3 regions of the Bacillus paranthracis genome follow, and region 2 is predicted to be linked to each of the others. Evidence: riboswitches for the same ligand, from Rfam matches in the RefSeq annotation. Region 2 holds a riboswitch; each other region holds the start of a gene.

Region 1 (7,496 bases), 880 kb from region 2:
AAAGATTAATCAAAGTAGCTAAATAGCTACTTTGATTAATCTTTAATAACTATCCCAATATACGCAACGATTCTTCAATAAACGCCGGGATGTCCTCAGGTTGTCTACTTGTTACTAGCTGATTTTGGCATACGACTACTTCTTTATCGTGAAAGTTTCCGCCAGCGTTTTTTAAATCGACTTCAATAGATTTATATCCAGTGACATCGCGTCCTTCAAGTGTTTGTGCAGTGATGAGTAATTGGGGTCCGTGACAAATAGCAAAAACAGGTTTTTCCGCATCCATAAATGCTTTACTAAAGCGAACGAAACGCTCATCTGCACGAAGTATATCTGGGGAAAATCCACCCGGTATGAAGAGTGCGTCAAAGTTTTCTGGAGAAACATCATCGATACCTTTATCAATTACAACTTCACTTTTTCCTTGCTTACCGTGTACCGTTTTCCCTTTTTCTGCTTCAATAGTTGTTAATTCATATCCCTTTTGTTTAAAAGCTTCTGCTGGCTCTGTGTATTCTGTGTCCTCGAAATAATCCGTTATTAAAATAGCAATTTTTTTACTCATTCTAATCCGCTCCTTATATTATATTATATTATCGGTTCCAGAATCGTCCTTGGGCAATGCCTTCTATAAATGACTCAATTGAAGTGTTTGTTAAGTTGTAAATTCCTGCTCCATCTAATTTGATTTTACTATTGTCTAAAGCATGAGGATCGCTAAGGACATAGGCTATCGGTTTAAAGTGTTTAAAAGTAGTTTCTGCAAATTCTAAAACAGGGGGTTGAATGACAGATTCGCTACTAAACACTAATACCGCATCAAAAAGTGCAGAGTCTGCTGTTGTATAAGTATCCGTTACTTTAATGGAATCATTGAATTGATGAATTTTATTATCTATGATGCTATAGTTCATTCGGTGTTGTACAAAAGCTTGAATCCATTCGGACAGAAGGGAGACGCTTGGGTCACCATTCAATAGAATTGCCACATTTTTGGAATCAGCTTTAAAAATAGTGTTGGACATACTTAGTGCAGGTGATTTTGCATCCGAATTTATTTCGTGATTTTCTTTAGGCAAAGGGGCTCCAATCATGTTAGCGACTTCCTTTGCTAATTGACGATCGACGTGGTTTAAAAGAGCAATTACATTTGCCTTCACCATGTCTGATTTGCACTTCCCAACTTCAAAGCAAAATGCATCTTTTATGTGCTGCTTTTCAATAGGGTTCATACTATTGTAGAAAAGTTTAGCTTGCGAATAAAAGTTAAGAAAGCTTTTACTGCGCCCCCTAATTTTATGTCCATCAATCTTTTCTTGATAATGCTCATATCCGCCCTGTTCAGCTTGCACGGTTGCTGGTTGATTGTTATTTAAGCCATTAGGATGATAGCTTGTTTGACCGCGATGAATTTGCATTTGATGCATGCCATCACGTTGGTTATTATGAAAAGGACATACGGGCTGGTTAATAGGAATTTGGTGAAAATTAGGGCCTCCTAAACGAGATAATTGTGTATCTGTATAGGAGAACAATCTTCCTTGCAGAAGAGGATCATTTGAAAAATCAATACCTGGTACGACATGGCCAGGGTGGAAAGCTACCTGCTCCGTTTCTGCAAAGAAGTTATCAACATTTTTGTTCAATGTCATTTTACCAACTAGTTTTACAGGAACTTCTTCTTCTGGCCATAATTTCGTTGGGTCTAAAATATCAAAATCAAATGCATGCTCATCTTCTTCTGGAATTAGCTGCAATCCAAGCTCCCATTCCGGATAATCCCCTTTTTCAATTGCTTCATATAAATCTTGACGATGGAAATCAGGGTTTTTCCCAGCAATCCTTTGAGCTTCATCCCATACTAATGAATGAACCCCGAGGGTAGGTTTCCAATGAAATTTTACGAAGTGGGCTTTTCCTTCTTTATTAATAAGTCGAAATGTATGAACACCAAAACCTTCCATCATTCGTAAACTACGCGGAATAGCCCGGTCGCTCATCTGCCACATAACCATATGAGTAGACTCGGGATTATGTGCAACAAAATCCCAAAATGTATCATGAGCGCTAGCTCCCTGAGGAATATCATTATGTGGTTCTGGTTTAACTGCATGGACAAAATCAGGAAATTTAATAGCATCTTGGATAAAGAATACTGGCATATTATTACCTACTAAATCATAGTTACCTTCATCTGTATAAAATTTTGTGGCAAATCCGCGCACATCTCTTACTGTATCGTTGGATCCTTTAGAGCCTTGAACGGTTGAGAACCGTACAAATACAGGTGTTTTCTTTGAAGGATTAGTAAGAAAATCTGCTTTTGTATATGCCTCTAAAGATTCATAAAGCTGAAAATGACCATGTGCGCCAACTCCTCGCGCATGAACAATTCTTTCAGGAATTCGTTCATGATCAAAGTGGGTCATTTTCTCGCGAAAGTGGAAATCCTCCATTAAAGTTGGGCCTCTTAAGCCCATCTTTAAAGAAAATTCATCTTCGGCTATTGTTACTCCTTGGTTTGTTGTTAAAGCGTGTTTGCGTTGATTGTCGGTAACGTGGTGCTTCAATTGTTCCATTTTTTTATTCACAATATAGGCCCCTCCTTTACGCTGTTAATTAATAGATACCCTTTTTATTAGGACGTAAACATGTATTATCGTTTTTGTATGTAAAATTATAAAATATCGATTGTGCCGGTGATTCTTGTTTGAGGAGGAAAAATAAAAAAGGCAAGGAGAATTTATTTTCTCCTTGCCTTTTAAGATAATTCTTTTCGTTAAAACGAAGAAATGCGTTGTTTCGTTTTTGGTACAATAATAAATTTGATCGAGAGTAACCCGACAATCATAATGATAAGGCTATGTAAAAATTGACCTGTAGCAATGAGTATAACAATTGAAAATATAATGAGCTGAATGCGTAGCAATATAAAGATTAAGTGAAGAAATTGATTCAGTCGTTTTTCAGTATGAATTGGATATAATGCTACAATAATATTTCCCGAAAAATATTTCCATAGGGAACGGAGCTGCATAGAAATCATATATAGGACGATATATGCGATAGCGCCTTTTACGTATACGTTTGGTATAAAATATAAGGCAAAGGCACCGATCAACCCTAAGCGAATATATATACCGAAATAATCATTCCCGCGTAAAAATGCGAGTGTATGTAAATAGAAGAAAGTTGCTCGTTTTTTATGTAATAAAGGTTCAATCCAATTTGTAAGCCATTTTCTTTTACTTACTTGCTTATTTAGTTGCGGAACATCAGTGAAGATGCTAGCAAATTGATAAAAACGAACGTTCATTTTTTCTTCTTGCTCGATTATGTAATCCCATGGTATTCGTTTTGTAGGCTGTTTTTTCGTGTATAGAAGTAGGAAAGCAAGTAGTAAGAGTAATCCACCTAATATGAGAACATTTGCTACATAAAACAGCATATAAATGACTAGGGCGTTACAAGCAATACGAATAATCAGCCATATATTTTTTTCGTGACAATCACGCCACATCCAATGTATGTATATGTTCCAAGCTTTCGTAACCATTAAAATGATAAAGATTGTACATAAGAAAGGTATCGTTAATTGTAATGATTGCAGTGCAAGCGGAACGAGAATAAGAAACGTAAATAACAATGGGAAAAGCTGAATGATGTAATTGTATAGAAGAGATTTTTTGAAATAAGAAGTTAATTTCTCTTCTAGTGCTAGTAAATAGACAGCGTCAGGTTTCTGAATAAATGTACGAATAGGGCATCTCGTTATAATGAATGTAAGTACAATCGTGATGAGTAGTAAAGATATTCCTTTAGAAGGAGATGCTTTTAGAAACTGAGCATAATAGTATGCACCAACACATGAAATAAAGATAAAGCTATATAGTAAACCGTTAATCATACGTGCAAAGTATGTAATGATATTTTGCATATGTTGTTGGAAACGGCTGCTCCATAGTGATTCGATTGACATGTTTTTCACCTCTTTGTTCTATTATATATGTTTTGTAAAAGAAAAAACGAGCAAATTGCGTTATGCAACTTGCCCGTTTTTCTTTTCGTTATTTTTTTTCTGATCACGATTCATTAATGGATAGAAGGCAAAGCCGATTACGAATAAACCAATTCCGAGAAGGAATGTTTTTATATCGGCTGCGCCCGTTTTAATAACCCATAGTGCGTAGCAAAGTGCAATCACTGCGACTATGCCATCTGTAATTCTTGCCCGTATTTCATTTTTATACGTTTCACCAGTTGCGACTAGTTTTAACTGGAAGATTGGTGAAACGAGATATGGAATGAGGTAGGCCAGTGTCGATACAGTAATAACGAATGTATAAGCTTCCGCAATTGTTCCTGATAATGTTGAGAATAAGAACACTTGCGACATAATGTTTGTTAATCGTAATGAATAAATTGGACTTCCTTTTTTGTTTGTTTTTGTGAAGAAGGAAGGGAAGAAACCTTCTTTTGCTGCTTGATACGGTACTTCTGAGCTTAATAAAATCCAGCCTAAGATGGAACCGAATAGGGAAGTAAGAGCAAGTAATGCCATCAGTTTCCCGCCGCCATGACCCATTGCAGCGTTTAGTGCATCTGCTAATGGACGTTCAGAAGCTTGTAATTTATCAATGTGAAGTACACCCATTGTTAAAATTGTAATTCCTAAGTAAATCGCAACTGTAATAAGTAATCCCGCAACTGTTGCGCGTTTTACCGTTTTTGGAGAAACGGCCCGGTTTGATAAAAGAACCGCTGATTCAATTCCGATAAATGCCCAAAGCGTCGTAAGAGCAGCTAAGTTTACTTGTGAAAGTAGACCGTGTGATACACCTGATTTATCGATCATCGGTGTGTACCATTGTCCAAACTTAGAAGCTTCGAATGCAAATAACGTAACGACGATAAATAAAAGGAATCCAGTTACTTTCGTTGTTGTTGCTAAGAAGTTTAGCTTTCCAGCTCCGCTTACACCGTTTGTTAATATAATATGAGTTCCCCAAAGTAAGATGGAACAAATCGTAAATGTAATTAGTTTTCCGACTTCTACATTAAAAGAACCGATTGAAAATAGTAGTCGTGTATCTTTCATAATCGGGAAGAAGAGTGATAAATATCCCGCAAATGATGTAATGATGGCAACGTTACTTGCCCAGTTTGCAACCCAATATCCCCATACCATACTGAAACCAGCCATTTTTTTCTTTTTTGGTGTTGAGAATAAAGCATATGCATGACTTTGTGGTCCTGTCGTTAAATCAGGACGACGAATTGCTAAATTACCGAAAACAAGAGCTAGCATTAAAACACCAAACCCTGTTGTTAACCAAGCTAAAGTGACACCGAGAGGGCTTGCTGTTTGTGCCAACGTACTTGGCACCATGAAAATACCAGCGCCAACCATATTACCGACAACGAAAGCTGTGAGTACCCAAAAGCCCCATTTTTTTTGTTGCATAGAAAATACCTCCAAAGTTAGTATAACCAAGTCAAGCGAGGAGATATGTATGTCTTCCTGAGTCAGGAAGAGAAGTCCCAAACAAAACAAAAAAAGCACGTAATTTGCCGCTACATGCTTTCTATCTTATAAGAAACCCACGACATACCTCTCGATAGCTCTCCACAAACGAAACGTTTGTGACAGTTCTGCACTTATTAAGTAGCAGACCCAGCAAGCGTGCATGGTGGACACGGGCTTACTTCGGCAATCATTCCTTTCTCATTCGTTCATCAATGCCACTACATCTCCTGAAATGATACTCTTAATGACTGCAACCTCTACCTCACCGAGATACGAATGAGGATTTAAATATTAATTTAACGTATTTAAGAGTAACAAATGAATTTTTATACGTCAATGGATATAATAATAATCAGATTATAGAGAAGAGTTTGTGATTAAAAGCAAGAGGGATTATTATGTAATATTGAATTTTCATAATATAATAAATGTTGTTGGCGCTAGATGATTGAAAAGGGGATGAAGTATATGTCTGTATGTCATAAACATTCAGTAATAGGTGTGTTAGATTCGGGAGTTGGGGGATTAACAGTTGCGAGCGAAATTATAAGACAATTGCCTAAAGAGAGCATTTATTATATTGGTGATAATGAACGTTGTCCGTATGGGCCAAGAAGTGTAGAAGAGGTACAATCTTTCGTATTTGAAATGGTTGAGTTCCTCAAACAGTTTCCGTTAAAAGCTCTAGTTGTAGCATGTAATACTGCTGCAGCTGCTGCATTGACTGCGCTGCAAGAAGCACTTTCTATTCCGGTTATTGGCGTTATACATCCAGGAGCAAGAGCGGCAATTAAAGTGACGAAGAAAGGGGAAATCGGAGTAATTGGAACTGTAGGTACGATAAAATCTAATATGTACGAAAAAGCATTGCATGAGCTTGATACATATTTGAAAGTGCATAGTCATGCGTGCCCGACCTTAGCTACAGTTGTAGAAAATCAATTAGAAGATACAGCATATGTAACCGAGCAAGTAAAACAAGCTTTACTGCCATTAACGAAAGAAGATATAGATACGTTAATTCTTGGGTGTACGCATTATCCACTTTTAGAGTCTTATATTAAAAAGGAACTAGGAGAGGATGTAACGATTATTAGTTCTGCAGAAGAAACAGCGATAGAGTTAAGCACAATTTTACAGCATAAAGGAATTTTGTCTGACAATCTGAATCCTGAGCATCGATTTTTTACAACAGGCTCTGCCTTATCATTTGAACATATTGCTGAGCGTTGGCTAGGATATCACATTTCTGTAGAATGTGTGGATTTACCCGTAAAGAATGCTCGCATCTGTAATTAGACTGTATGAAAGTACTTTTTGTTCAATAAATCAGGTTAGTTGCATAAGAAGGAAAAAATGCACTTTTAATTGAAAGGATTAAGGTCATTTCAATTAAAGGGGAGATTGGATTATGGAATTATTAAGGTCTCAATTATTTGCTTTAGAGTATATTTCAAAATATGCAGAGAACGAAAAACGTGAGGCGAAAGCAACAATTAATCATATACTTAACATGTGTAATATTACAGATGAAATATTTGAAGAAGTTGTCGCTAACTTAAAATCTCATGCAAGGATTGCTTTACACTTTCATCCAGACAGACTCGATTCGAGTATGAAAAGTGTTGCTGAAGCATTGTTTGAACAAGGAATATATAAAAGTCAGTTTGAAACATTGCTATCTAATGGAAGTGTGTCTGCTTATCCTGGCGGTGAACGTGACCTTTGGGAACAGAGAATATTTGGAGGAGCATATCAATTGGAAGGTGTAACGAATGATCAACGGCCAAAGTATGGGGCGCTAAATTTGATGTTACATCCAGATGGGCCGGCTCCGCGTTTTGGATCCTGTTATTTTCTCTTATCTCCAAAAGTTTCTTATCGCTCTACATATACGTATTTAGATTCGCATCAAGATCCAAAAGAAAAGGGGACTTATGAGGAGTTTGATATGATTTTAGCTGCTCTT
Region 2 (7,496 bases):
AAATAACCGAGGGCATTGACAGGAGCTGCCCGGTGATCTGCTATAGCGGGCGGGGTAAGAAATCGCGAAAGTTCAATTCGGCTATGGCCATCTGGAGTTACCATCATAGCAATCTCTACGCACTGAGAACCGAGGCCGGTTACGCGACCGGCCCATTCACCTTCGACAGTGGCGCGCCCTTCGAGTTTCAAACCAATCTCCTCGAAGAAAGAGATTGCATGATCAAGGGATTCTACAACGATGCTGACATTATCCATTCTGAGTAATTTGTTGTTTGTCATTGTCTTTATCTCCTTATATGTAAAAGTGTATGATCTAACCATCTACATAATTATACTATTAAAAAGTTATAAACTCCTTCCAAACAAAAAATAGCTTGTCACAGTATAGGGAAATGTGACAAGCTATTTTTAATTGTGCTATATAGTATCTTGTTAACAAACAATACCGCGACTTCCCCGAAAAATGTTTCTACGCTGTATGCTCTTAAAGGGCCCGATCGTTGTATAGAATGAAGTGTATTATTTAAATGATAAATACATTTCTTATTACTCTATATGCAAATAGCTTTCTATTTATATAGGAAGGAAGTAGATTCATATAATTTGTTTTAAGTTTTACTAGTAGAAATTAGCTCATCTGCACTAAAGGCTCAATTTTCGCCATAAATGATTGATGCAGCGCCTCGACACCTGTTACTAAATGAAGGCGGTCAATAACGACAGACACTTTAATTTCTGATGTACTTACCATTTTAATATGAATATCTTCTTCTTTTAAAGTAGTGAACATATTCGCAGCAACACCTGGATTAGAGACCATACCAGATCCTACAATTGATACTTTTGCTAAATGATTTTCATATTCTACTGATTCATAGTGAAGTGCCTCTTGATTTTGTTCCAATACTTCTAATGTTTCTCTTAAATCATTAGAATGGATGGAGAAGGAGAGATGAACAGTTCCTTCATTTGTAATACTTTGAATGATGATATCTACATTAATATGTGCCGCTGCTAATGTAGAGAAAACTGTTGAAAGCGAGCCTTGTTCCAATCCTTTCAATGTGATACGTGTAATATTATCTTCAAATGCAATACCTTTAACGATTGATTGTTGTTCCATGGTACATTCTCCTTTTACAATTGTTCCATTTTCTTGTTCCATACTTGAGCGAACTTCTAAAATGACATTATGATTTTTAGCAAACTCAACAGCACGTGGGTGTAATACACCAGCACCGAGATTTGCAAGTTCTAACATTTCGTCATAAGAAATTTCATCTAATTTATAAGCATCTTTTACAACTCGTGGATCCGTCGTATATACGCCAGTCACATCTGTGTAAATATCACATTTTTTTGCGTTCAGTGCAGCAGCTAATGCAACAGCAGTTGTATCAGAACCACCGCGTCCAAGCGTTGTAATTTCATGGTTTTCACTAACGCCTTGGAAGCCAGCTACGATAACAATCGTACCTTCAGCAAGATAAGATTGAATTCGATCTGTATGAATGTCAGTAATCCGTGCACTATTATGTACAGATTCTGTCGTAATACCAGCTTGCCATCCTGTTAATGAAATCGCGTTATAACCTTTTGCTTGTAATGCCATTGTTAATAATGAAATAGTGACTTGCTCTCCTGTTGATAGAAGCATATCCATTTCGCGTTTACTCGGATTTTCTGTAATCGCGTTAGCAAGTGCTACAAGTTCGTCTGTACTTTTCCCCATTGCTGAAACGACAGAGACGATACTATGTCCTCGTTCATATTCTTCAATAATTAAATTTGCTACATGTTGAATGCGTTCAACGCTTCCGACAGAAGTGCCACCAAATTTTTGTACAATCGTTTCCATTACGAATTCCTTCTTTCATCCATTTTTAAGAATAGATTAGGACATATATAAATCCCAATATTCCTGTAGTTACCAGAGAAAAACAAAAAACACCATCTCAAATAAGTGAGGATGGTGCTGTTACAGGAAAAGGGAAACAGAAAACGGAGCTAATAAAAAAACCGCCAAAAAAGGAATACCATAAAAATGATATCTCTTTTTTGTAGATAGCTCTTCATACGTACACGTCTGTACATATGACAGTTCTGTTTCTATTCGAAAACAGCCCCAATCGATACATACAGAGAAATATATCGATTTCGGCAATACTTCCTTTCATCTAATTTCATAGACATCTCTGTGTCTCCATTAGAATACTCATAAGTATCGCAACCTCTATCTCACGTTTTAGGCGAGAGTGTTTGATTTATGAAGTTGTTGGTAACATTTGTTTTATAATAATTTAAATTTTTCGAGGAATCAAGTGTTTTATATATATTTTAAAAATTCTATCTTTTTATGAGGGAGTTTGTGAAAAATGTAGCAAAATAAATTTATTACATGTACATTAAAATTATAGTGCATTGGAGGTGGAAGAATGAAAGGGAAAAAGCCTATTTATGTTTCAACAGAAATGAACACAACAATGGAGAAATTATGGGAATACACGCAAGAACCACATATACATACAGAATGGGATGCCCGCTTTACTGAAATTTCATATTTAGAGAAAAAAGAAGGAGAACCACAGAAATTTTTATATAAAACAAAAATCGGATTTGGACTTGAAATAGCTGGGGAAGGGGAATCGATAGGTGAAATAAGAAAAGAAACAGGTGAACGGATTTCTTCTTTAAAATTTTGGACAGAAAATCAATTATCACTTATTCAAATAGGGCGTGGTTATTGGAAGTATACACCCCGTAAAGAACACATTCATTTTGAGACGCAATATGATTATGATACGAGGTTTGGTCGTATAGGGAATGTAATAGATTTCTATATGTTTCGGCCGTTATTAGGCTGGGCGACTGCTTGGAGTTTTGATGCTTTAAAATTATGGTTAGAAAAGGGGCTTCATCCTAGGTTGCTAATTAGAAGAACAATGACATATTGGCTCGTATGTTTTTTATTTGCATTTGTATGGATGTATCAAGGGATCTTCCCAAAAATAATTTTCAGTCATCCAGAAGAGATGAAGATGCTTTCTGCGATTATTGATTCAACTGGAAATAGTATTGCAATTCTTAAAGTAATAGGGATGTTAGAAATTATTTTTGGTATCATATGGCTATTTCCAGTTCCAAAACAAAAATTATTTATACTACATATTTTTATGTTAATAGCCTTAACGATAGTGGCAGGATTTACGAATATCGTAAGCTTTACAGAGCCGTTTAATCCAATTACATTAAACGTTTTACTAATGGGGGTATCGATTGTCGGTTATATAAATAGTTTTGATTTACCAAGTGCAAAAAATTGCAAGAGGAAGAGAAAGGGATAATGTATGGCTAATATGTATGAAAGACTATTAGGGGATTCTTATAAAAAACTTCATCCAAAATTACAGAAACGTTATGAGATTACAGAAGAAAATAGCTTTACTGGAGAAGGAAAGATGGATGAAATTTACGGAGGTTCTTTTTTCGTAAAATTGATATTAAAAATTGCATCGAAGTTTCGAATGTTTTTCTCTGAGCGGGGGAAGGAAGTGCCATTTACAATACATAATACCGCTGAGCGAGATGGAAACGGAAATGAATTTGTGCGATGGAATCGTACTTTTTACTTTCGTAATAAGAAAAGATATTTTAATGCGGTAATGAAATTCGATGAAAATGAAATTGTAGATTATTTTGGTGAACCACACATACTTGTTTCTACACTGAATTTTCATATTGATGAGATGGGGGCGATGCATATTTCTTCAAAGAAACAATGGTTTTACATGTTTAGAAGAAAAATCCCGTTACCTAGATTCTTATACGGAGAGGCCAACATTGTAGAAAGTTATGATGAAACAAAACAGTGCTTTCGAATTCATGTACAAGTACGCAATCCGTTAATTGGTTCATTATTTTCATATAGGGGAACATTTGTGGAGAGGAAATAAATGATATGAAAAATATAATAGTTGGGCTTGCTTGTTATATTATTTTTCTAATATGTGAGTGGTCAAATGTAAACCCAGTTGAAGCAATTATTTTATTATCTATTTTGTTATGTATACCGATGTCTTTTTGTATTATTGATAAAAGAGCACGAAATGGATCGTATGTATTATTTTATAAATCTGTATCGTTTTTATATCCGATAGCAGCGATTTGTGCAATGTTAGCTTTCGTAACAAATCAATATATCTTTGCGATAATTTGGTTTGTATATACGGGGATCGTTGCGTTATTTGGTATAAATAGATTACTAGAAAGAGGATGGACACCGTTAGAAGAGACAGCTATCGATAGTGCGTTTATTTATTTGTTTTTAGGTGGTTTTTGGTTTTTTGCTTCTGTAGCAAAGATTTCGATTATGCAGTTTACTTCTGACATCGTTTTACTCACAGCTGCACACTTTCATTATTCGGCGTTTCTATTGCCATTATCAGCTGGTTTAATAGGGCGGAAGAGAGAAAAGAGCAGTAAAGTATATGATGCAATTATGTTTATTATAGTCATTTCACCGATGACAGTTGCGATTGGAATTACGTACTCAAGGGTATTTGAATTTTTTGCAGTGTTCCTATATTTATGTGCGATTTATGGGTATGGAATTTATGTTTGGCGGGCGAAATTTAATGCTATCAGTGCAAAAATCCTCCTAATCATATCGTCTAGTACGCTCATGGTAACAATTATGTTTTCACTTATATATTCGTATGGGAATTTGAAACATGTAATGACGATTACAATTGCCCAAATGGTTTGGATTCACGGTGTTGTTAATGGAATTGGAGTAGCGTTGCCGGCATTTGTCGGCTGGATGATTGAAAAGAGTGTTCCGAACTATAAATATTACGGGAAACCAATGAGCAGATTAAGAGGAGAGGCGACAGTTGGTGAAGCATTTTTACATAACAGAAATGTAATAGATAGCAAGGAATACAAAGGTTTAGTTGATAAAATGAATGATTTCCATAGTGGGATATTTGATAGGGCCAAGATTCCTGTAAGTATTATTCGTTTTTATGAAAATACAACAGAGTATGAATTACAATCGCATATTAAATGGACTCGCTGGTTCCGCCCGTTTGCATTTTGCTATGAGAAAATGAGTAAGCGTGTAGGACAAATGCATTTAGGAATGGGCGGCAAGTGGGAAACGATGCACGGCTCTATCATAGGGATAATGGATGAGAAGGATGGAAGGGAGAATGTAAGGGCTTGGCTAAGAAAAAATGAAACAGGGGAGTCTATTTTTTTAGCCTTGTATTCCATGTATACATATAAGAGCGATACATATATGAATATCGCATTGCCTTTACCATATTCGAATATGACGGGGATTTTAAAATTACGCAATGATAATAATAATTTAATTATTACTAGTAAGCTGAGAAGAAATGGTAAGGGAGATGAGGGGATCTATATACATACTCGTTTCTTTACAATCCGTTTACCGTTAGCTGAGACGTTTATTATTAAAGAGGGCACCAATCAAATGTTAGAAGCTAACCATAAAATGTGGATATTTGGAGTTAAGTTTTTAGAAATTGATTATGAGATTAAGAAAATAGAGGAGAAGTAAGAAAAGCTTGGAGAGATTCCAAGCTTTTTTTACGTATGGGTAATTGTCATAGCGACTTGTTTATCTAAGTCTTTGTCCCAAACACGTTGAATTTCAAACGTACCTTTTTCAAAAAATAATGGAAATCTTTCTTTAAACCAATCTTGCATAGGAAGATTTAGTGCTGTATCGATTGGTACCCATAATAATTCGCCTTCAGGAGGATTCGAAAGGAGTTCACCTTCAAATGAATCTGTCCAATAGTTAAATACCATATATCGAACATTTTCTTTCGGATTTACGTATTCATCTAATCCTTTAAAAGTTAAATTTGAAACAAGTAATCCAGTTTCTTCTTTTACTTCCCGTTTAGTAGCTTGAACGATACTTTCTGGAAAATCTACTTTTCCGCCGGGAGCGATGTAACCAGGGAAGCCAAGGTGATTGGGGCGCTGTATTAACAATACTTTGTTATTCCGCTGAATCATACACATTGTATACATACAGTGCTCTATATCTTTCCAATTGTTGCTCATATGAATCTCTCCTCTTAATAAAATCTTATAGTTTTTAACTATAGTTATGTATGACAAAAAATACAATAATAATACAAAATTATACAATTTTCAATTGACTATTACTAATTTTCAGAACTATAATTAGTCTGTTACATCAATACATCGTACTTGAGAGGGGAATATATTCTATGAAAAATAGAATAATCGCAGCAGGAGTAATTGCAGCTAGTATATTATCTTATTCATCTAGTAGTTTCGCGCAAACGAAAAAATTTCCAGATGTCCCAGCTAAACATTGGGCAGAAGACTCTATTTACTATTTAGTAGAGAAAGGTGCAGTTACAGGTAACGAAAAAGGAATGTTTGAGCCAGGAAAAGAAATCACTCGTGCAGAAGCAGCTACAATGATGGCTCAAATCTTAAACTTACCAATCGATAAAAATGCTAAACCATCTTTCGGTGATTCTCAAAACCAATGGTATACTCCATTCATCGCAGCTGTAGAAAAAGCTGGCGTTGTAAAAGGGAAAGGAGCTGGCGTATTCGATCCAACTGGGAAAATTGACCGAGTTTCAATGGCCTCTCTTATTGTAGAAGCTTACAAATTAGATTCTAAAGTAAATGGTACTCCAGCAACTAAATTTAGTGATCTAGAAAAAAGTTGGGGTAAAGCAAAAGCTAACATTCTAGTTGAATTAGGGATTTCTATTGGAACTGGTGACAAATGGGAGCCCGAAAAAATTCTAACTAAAGCAGAGGCAGCTCAATTTATAAAAAAGGCAGATTCTCTTAAAATAGGTAACCCTTTAGTAGAAAAGGTAGTTATTATTGATCCTGGTCATGGAGGATTTGATCCAGGGAATCCAGGGCAAGGTGTAGAGGAAAGTAAAATCGTATTTGATACATCTTTAAGATTACAGAAGTTGTTAGAAAAAAATACACCTTTAAAAGCTTTATTAACACGTGAAGAGAACGGAAATCCAGGAAGTAACAAAAATGAATCTCTTGCGAATCGAGTGAAATTTGGTCAAGAGAACAATGCAGATATATTTGTAAGCATTCATGCAAATTCTTCTGAAAATCATGATGGTCATGGAACGGAAACGTATTATTATAAAAAATCCAAGCGTGGAGAAGAGACACAGATTGAAAAGGATAGTGAAGTGTTAGCAAAGAAAATTCAAAATAGAGTAGTAGAAGCACTACATACAAGAGATAGAAATATAAAAGACAATCACTCACTTTATGTAGTAAATAATAATACAGTACCAGCAGTTTTAACAGAGCTTGCCTTTATTGATAATGATATAGATAATGGTAAATTAGCTACTGAATCAGGAAGACAAATTGCTGCTGAGGCAGTTTATGCTGGGATTTTAGATTATTATGAGTGGAAAGGTTTCGATGTTGAAA
Region 3 (7,496 bases), 1.0 Mb from region 2:
TGTAACATTAATCCTCGTAATTCTTTTTGTCTAAACACATCAGTTGTAATCCATGTGTGAAGCGTACTATAAATTAAATCATCGCGTAATTCAGCATCTGGTGATCCGATATAATCTAGCATCCACTGCGCATATGGATAAGCATCTACGTCTTCTGGTACAGCATAATTATTATTTTTAATTTGTAGTAGTTCTTCTTTTAATTCTAGTACTTCATTCATTATATTTTTTCTCCCCTTTTTGCGTTTCTTATTGCCTTATCCCCCGTTTTTCACTTTCTAAAGCTAATATAATTATACGAGAATTATAACTATTAATAAAAGGCTATACATATTCTTTTGATTGTGTATTACATTCGCTCTTGAAATATAACTTCTGGATTTGCTAAATCACTATTCCGAAATACAACATCTGCACAATCTTTCGGATTATGCTCCTCTATATACATCTTACAGGCCGCATGATACCTGTTTAAAAACATTTTTTCAGCTTTTTTATAACTTCCAAAAGCCTCTGTCTCCCGCTTCGCACCACGTTTTCTCGCAATCTCAAAATTTGTATCTACAAAGATTTTGTAATCAAATAAATACGCATAGTCTTTTTTTAATAGAAACGTTCCATCTACTATGAGTACCATATTGGGTTGAGCGAATATAGGCGTACTATATACAGGAATATCCGTTATTAAGTTATGAGAAATCGTTTCATACTGTAAATTCCCGTTTGGTCCTAAAGGCTTTAATAATCTTTCCTTGAAAGCTGTATAATCGTGTGCATCTTCATAATACCCTCTTGCAGATTCTTTTCCTTTTGCATAGCGAATCTTTCTTGGATTATGAAAATCATCAATGCTTGCGCGTGTTACTGGTAACCCTCGTTTTTTTATTTCTTCCGCTAGTTCATTTGCAAATGTTGTTTTTCCTGAAGCTGTAATACCACTTACTCCAACTCTTGTTGGGTGAGTTAAGTTTAATTTTAAAATATGATCTACAATTTCTTTAATTTGTTGTTTTCGGTTCATGATATTTCCCCCTTCATTTAGTTTACATAACAAAATTATAATTAACTTTTTATGTCACTATTTGTCGGTAAGTCGATATCCTATGTCGAATCGTCGATAAATCGAAAAAATCGTTGATATATTTTAAGTTACGATAGATATATTTGAAAAATCGTTGATATATTTTGATTGGCTTACTTTCCCTTAAACCCTCGATATAAAGCAGTCCGTAACTCTTGTTTGTATTCTTCAATTTCTGGCATATCGAGCTCTTCTGCCAGCCTGATAGCTAATTCAATATCATACGGTACTCGTACAAGTTGGATGGAAAAACTTGCTGCTTCTTTTTTATTGTAAGTTCCTTCGAATATTAAATAAGAAGCTTGTGTAATTTCAAGCGGATTTCCTACGCTACCAGTGTTACATAACGTTTTGCCTCTGAAATTTTGAACGAATGCTTGGTGAACATCACCGTAGCAAACGACATCTGGTTTTCTTTCTCCTTCTATATTCTCCGTGAGCTCACTGTTTTCGAACATACTAATACGCTCTTCTCTTGAAGCGTGTGGTTGTATTCTTTCATATAAACTTCTCGGTGAAGCATGAAACATTCGAATGAGTTTTCCACTCATATAAAACTCGATTGAAAATGGCAAGCTTCTTAAATAGTCATTTTGTTCTTCCGATAGTTGTTTTTGATGCCATTTTAATGCTTCAAATTCAGTTGGCTTTGTAATAAAATCATCCCAGTTTCCCATTACGACTACTTCACATTCTTTACGAATGATTTCAATTACTTCGCTAGAATGAGGACCTTTCCCTACTAAATCTCCAAGACAAATTATGCGTTTGATTCCTCTCAATTTAATGTCTTGTAGTACAGATTCTATAGCCGGAATATTACCATGTATATCTGAAATTACTGCTATTTTGTCCATATGAATTCCTCCTTTATTTATTAAATTCACTTGATTGATACCATTTTGGAATATAGGATGAAAATTGATTATGATCTTCTAAAATTTGGTTCAATCTTTCCTTCATATCATCTACTAAATGCGGCGTGCTTCGGTTTGTCCAAACGATATCCGCTGGGAATGTCATTGCTGCATATAATGAGTACAGTTTCCAAAAATGAAGTAATGGTTCCCCTCCGCAATAACCATGGACTTGTCCAACCGCAAATGGTTTGCTTATTCTTGTAGTAAAAATCGCTACGTTATAAAAATCGTGTATCGGATCGCCAAAATCATATCCACCAAAATCGATAACGATAAATTCCTTATTATGAATCATACTATTTGCTGGATGGAAGTCATCGTGTAAAAATGTGATTGGACGATTTTTTAATAAGTCTTTATGATTTTCTACAAAGGTTAATACTGGCTTCAAATCTATAAAATTCACTTCGTAATCTGCTAATGCCTCTATGTATTTTTCGTATTTATTCCATCTAGATGTTTCCCATTTATCACTTGCACTTTCTCTTTCAATTGAGTGAATTCGCTTTAATACTTCTCCAGCTTTTCTTCCTGCATGATACTGTTCTTCCGCCGATAGCTTACTTAAGCCCTCTTCACCATTTACACCTTGGGCCCATTCAAATACTTGAACACATTTATTTAATTCCTCAAGTTTTATGAAATGAATTAACTTAGGCGTTGGAATATGTAATGACTCTAATTGTTTCATATACGTATATTCTTCTTGTTTACGTTCAAAATGAACTGCATCACATACTTTTACAAAATATGTTACTTTGTTTTCTAATTCTATTTTATATTTCTCTTCATGTGAGAAACCTTTTGAAATAGCTGTACACTTTATAATACGAGGGCATTCTAGTTTTCTCTCTATCTCTCTAAGTATTTCATTCACAACGTTCACCTCTATTAATATATGTACAAACTACCTAACACTTCATGCTCTCGTTTATTTTCTCCTTTACATTCCACTGCAAATGGATATTCACCATAATTCTTTATGTATTCTTGTACTAGACCTTCTCCAATCGGTTCACAAAACTGTACTTGAATGTCACCAAACGATACACTTTGACACTCCGCATTCCATTCTTCATTTTTCATGACTGGAGTTGCAGTTAGCTCCATGACTGCTTTCCATTTCCGTACTGTTTCTCGAACATTTTTCACTGCGTAATGAATCGTTTCAATTTGTTGTACTTTGTTTTTATGTTCAGTGATCGTGCCAATGTTACGTAAATCATTTCTTCTTTCTTCGTCCGTTTCATTCCACTGTATAAAGAAAGGTAATTTCGGTCCGTTCTTATCTTGCTTTACAAATAACATTTTCCATTCTAAAAGACGGCCATCTTTTCTCATACGTTTCCCTTCAAATGGTCCTATCGTATGTAAACCGTGCTTACTAAACTTTACTGCTAGCTCTTCAATTGCATCTGTTCGAATTGCGATTTGAAGCATACCCTCACCGTCTTGTAATTTCACTACCGTTTCTTGTACTAATGGATTATCTGCTTTCTTCGCTTTTTCTTCATGTTGAACTGCTAAAAATTCTATATATGATAAATCAAAATAACATAAACTATTCCAAGTACCCCAAGTAGTATGCTCTCCGCCTAGTGCAGTATGAAATCCACGCTCCTGCATTTGTTTTGCCGCTTCCTCCGGTGTACAGTTCACTGCATGTACGAGGTGATCAAATAATAACATGTCTTTCTCCCCTTTCTCTCCATCCTTTTATTGTATATTTTATTTTTCTTTCATTCAATTCAAAAAACTTTAAAACCTAGTTGATTTATACGATTAATGTGTATTATAATGAAACAAATTTCATTATTGCTGATTGGAAAAACCAAAGGCACTTTTCTCACACGGGAAAAGTGCCTTTTTCATTTACTATTACAGGGGGATTATTTATGCAGAAATTAATTGTCTTTGCTATTATTGGATTTTTCGCTCAATTGATCGATGGAGCACTTGGAATGGCGTACGGGGTAACATCTACCTCGCTTTTACTAATGTTTGGTATCGCACCAGCTGTCGCTTCCGCTTCTGTTCATTTAGCTGAAGTCGTTACAACCGCCGCTTCTGGTGCATCTCACATCAAATTTGGAAACGTTGATAAATATACTGTTTCCAGGCTTACATTACCAGGAGCAATTGGCGCATTTATTGGAGCATGTTTTTTAAGCAATTTACCTGGGGATGTAATTAAACCGTACATTTCTGTATTTTTATTTACTTTAGGGGTTTATATTTTATTACGATTCATTATTCAAAAACAAGTTGTTACTTCAAAGAAACGTATGTCTGCTAAACAACTTGTTCCGCTTGGCTTATTCGCTGGATTCGTTGATTCAACTGGTGGTGGTGGCTGGGGGCCGATTACGACACCTGTACTTTTAGCAAGAGGAAATGAAGCTAGAAAAGTTATCGGATCTGTAGATACGAGTGAGTTTCCTGTTTCACTCGCTGCAACAATTGGTTTTTTCATCTCACTCGGTTGGGAACAAGTAAGTTGGGTTTGGGTATTTTCGTTAATGCTTGGCGGTATTGTCGCAGCTCCAATCGCTGCATGGTTAGTGCGCATCGTACCTTCTCATTTACTTGGCGTATTAGTTGGTGGCCTTATTATCTTTACAAACATTCGTACACTACTTACTACATTTAAAGTGGATCCAACGATTATTTCCCTTTCTTACGTGGCAATTGGTCTTGTCGTTATTATTTCTATTTTCATTGCTGTTCGTAATCATTCCAAGCATTCTAACACACCGACAGCCGGATATCCGAATGATCAAAAACAAATGCTACCTTAACGATAAAAATACCGCCCGATATACTTCGAGCGGTATTTTTTATTTTTCTATTTTCCAATTAATCATTGTTTCTGTAGTGCCAGTTCTCTTCATATGTAATTTCTCTAATACACGAATCGAGCTTTCGTTTTCAAGAAGTGTCTCCGCAATAATTGTTTCTACCTCTCCAGTTTGAAAAGCCCAATTTATTAGTTCTCTTACAGCTTCTGTCGCATACCCTTTATTCCAATATTTCTCAATAAAACCGTAACCAATTTCTACTGTATGCTCCTCATTTGGTTTCCCTTTAAACCCTATATCACCTAGAACGATGTCATCTTCTTTTCGAATGACATACCACGCGCCCCAAGGTAATAAATCCTTATCCTGTTTTACATTTTCTACATGCCCTACAACATGAGGACCACTATTATATCCTTGCTCGTTAGCAACGTGAATACTCTCTTCTGTACACGGCACTATATAGAGCCTTTCTGTTTCTAATTTCATTTTGATTTCCCCTTTTTTACTTACACGTTACTCTAATTATATCAAAAAATATGACCTGATTATGAATGTCGAATTATATTTTCTGAATTTTCTTTTAATTTTTGAAGGGTTTTTCAATATTTTTTGCGAAACATTTGTATAACAATTTTTTCTTTGCTTATTGTTACATAATAGTAGGTTCGGGTGGAGTTTTGCAAGCGTTTCCTATACAATAACCGATATTTTTTGATTTTTTCCTACAAAATATCTTGCAATATATTCAGAAACTCATTACAATTGCCATATATTAAAAATCTTAGCAATATATCAAATCCTCATCAATCCGATGAGGTAGAGGTTGCGACTTTTAAGAGTAAAACGGACGAGACACAGAGAAAGTCACCGACTCCGTTTGAAAGGAAAAGTTGCCGAAGTTTATATTTCTTCTCTGGAAATATGAGCTGGGGCTGTCTCCGAAAGGAACAGAACTGTCACGTTTACAAAATTACCGTGTAAACGTGGGGTGCTATCTTAACGGAAGGGTATGATGGGGTGGTTATTTGTGAAACGTTCCGCCAAATTCCTTTGGCGGTTTTTTGTATTTTTCTCCCCCGCTCCTTCCTATCTTACAAGAAAAGGAGTGTTGAACATGAATAGCGCAACGAATCAAGCTACCTCTAAAACAGAAGCTACAAAAGGAAAAGGTGAATTAAGACGCGGTCTAAAATCAAGGCACCTTACGATGATTTCTCTCGGCGGTACAATTGGTACCGGACTATTTCTTGCCAGCGGTGGTGTCATCCATTCAGCTGGACCTGGCGGGGCATTAATTGCATACGCCGCAATTGGAATTATGGTTTACTTTTTAATGACAAGCTTAGCTGAACTCGCAGCTTACATGCCTGTTACTGGCTCTTTTAGCACGTACGCAACAAAATTTGTTGATCCATCACTTGGCTTTGCACTTGGATGGAACTATTGGTATAACTGGGCCATTACGATTGCTGCTGAACTAGCTGCAGTAACATTAATTATGAAATTTTGGTTTCCAGATACTCCTTCCCTCATTTGGAGCGGATTATGTTTAGCTATTATTTTCCTTTTAAACTACTTATCTGTTAAAGGATTTGGTGAATCTGAATATTGGTTTGCACTTATTAAAGTAGCTACGATTATTATCTTTTTAATTGTCGGGTTTATGATGATTTTCGGAATTATGGGCGGCGAAACGGTTGGATTTAAAAACTTCACTGTTGCAGATGCACCATTTAACGGTGGTATCATGGCAATTATCGGAGTATTTATGGCAGCTGGTTTCTCCTTCCAAGGAACTGAATTACTTGGGGTAGCTGCTGGTGAAACTTCTGATCCAGAGCGTAATATTCCGAAAGCAATTCGCTCGATCTTTTGGCGTATCCTTTTATTCTATATCCTTGCCATTCTCGTTATCGGTTTATTAATTCCTTATACAACTGAAAGTCTTGCCGCAAGTGATGTAACAGTAAGTCCATTTACACTTATTTTTGAAAAAGCGGGCGTTGCCTTCGCTGCTTCTGTTATGAACGCTGTTATTTTAACGGCAGTACTATCTGCTGGTAACTCTGGTATGTATGCATCAACTCGTATGCTTTGGGATTTAGCTCGCCAAGGGAAAGCACCGAAGTTTCTTGGTAAATTAGATAGCCGCGGCGTACCTGTTAACGCATTAATCGTAACATCGATTGTCGGTAGTATCGCTTTCATTGCTTCTTTATTCGGTGACGGTGTTGTATACATTTGGTTATTAAATGCATCTGGAATGTCTGGCTTTATCGCATGGGTTGGAATCGCAATTAGTCATTACCGTTTCCGTAAAGCATATATCGCACAAGGAAAAGATTTAAATGACTTACCTTATAGAGCAAAATGGTTCCCATTCGGACCAATCTTCGCATTTGCACTTTGCGTCATCGTAATTTTAGGTCAAAACTACGGCGCATTTATGGGTGAATCAATCGATTGGAACGGCGTACTCGTTTCTTACATCGGTTTACCACTCTTTTTAGTACTTTGGTTAGGATACAAATTTACGAAAAAAACAAAAGTCATTCCACTTGATAAATGTGAACTGAAATAAAGGGAGACGAGCAAACAAATTTGTTTGCTCGTTTTTTATTGCAAACCTCTTTGCTTCCCTATTGCCCCTGTTTTTGCAATAATAAAGGAAATATAAATAAAGGTTGGGATACA

The links. Region 2 has a riboswitch for lysine ahead of NLJ82_RS09060 (aspartate kinase). Riboswitches for the same ligand answer to the same signal wherever they lie in the genome.
Region 1: another riboswitch for lysine. It lies ahead of NLJ82_RS04560 (amino acid permease); the one in region 2 lies ahead of NLJ82_RS09060 (aspartate kinase).
Region 3: another riboswitch for lysine. It lies ahead of NLJ82_RS14420 (amino acid permease); the one in region 2 lies ahead of NLJ82_RS09060 (aspartate kinase).

What each region holds. Positions count from the first base shown of each region.
Region 1 is NZ_CP101135.1:887,235-894,730, forward strand. Features, by position in the region: gene NLJ82_RS04545 (type 1 glutamine amidotransferase domain-containing protein) at 50-565, opposite strand; gene NLJ82_RS04550 (catalase) at 594-2,591, opposite strand; gene NLJ82_RS04555 (ABC transporter permease) at 2,780-3,979, opposite strand; gene NLJ82_RS04560 (amino acid permease) at 4,040-5,464, opposite strand; lysine riboswitch at 5,612-5,795, opposite strand; gene racE (glutamate racemase) at 5,996-6,826, shown strand; gene NLJ82_RS04570 (DUF3626 domain-containing protein) at 6,939-7,496, shown strand, end outside.
Region 2 is NZ_CP101135.1:1,769,453-1,776,948, forward strand. Features, by position in the region: gene NLJ82_RS09055 (VOC family protein) at 1-281, opposite strand, end outside; gene NLJ82_RS09060 (aspartate kinase) at 631-1,860, opposite strand; lysine riboswitch at 2,060-2,246, opposite strand; gene NLJ82_RS09065 (DoxX-like family protein) at 2,438-3,346, shown strand; gene NLJ82_RS09070 (DUF4166 domain-containing protein) at 3,350-3,955, shown strand; gene NLJ82_RS09075 (YndJ family protein) at 3,961-5,586, shown strand; gene NLJ82_RS09080 (8-oxo-dGTP diphosphatase) at 5,616-6,101, opposite strand; gene NLJ82_RS09085 (N-acetylmuramoyl-L-alanine amidase) at 6,272-7,496, shown strand, end outside.
Region 3 is NZ_CP101135.1:2,794,281-2,801,776, forward strand. Features, by position in the region: gene NLJ82_RS14385 (DUF2785 domain-containing protein) at 1-221, opposite strand, end outside; gene NLJ82_RS14390 (nucleoside/nucleotide kinase family protein) at 350-1,021, opposite strand; gene NLJ82_RS14395 (metallophosphoesterase family protein) at 1,195-1,938, opposite strand; gene NLJ82_RS14400 (aminoglycoside phosphotransferase family protein) at 1,952-2,878, opposite strand; gene NLJ82_RS14405 (VOC family protein) at 2,893-3,690, opposite strand; gene NLJ82_RS14410 (sulfite exporter TauE/SafE family protein) at 3,897-4,799, shown strand; gene NLJ82_RS14415 (GNAT family N-acetyltransferase) at 4,839-5,288, opposite strand; lysine riboswitch at 5,612-5,804, shown strand; gene NLJ82_RS14420 (amino acid permease) at 5,917-7,383, shown strand.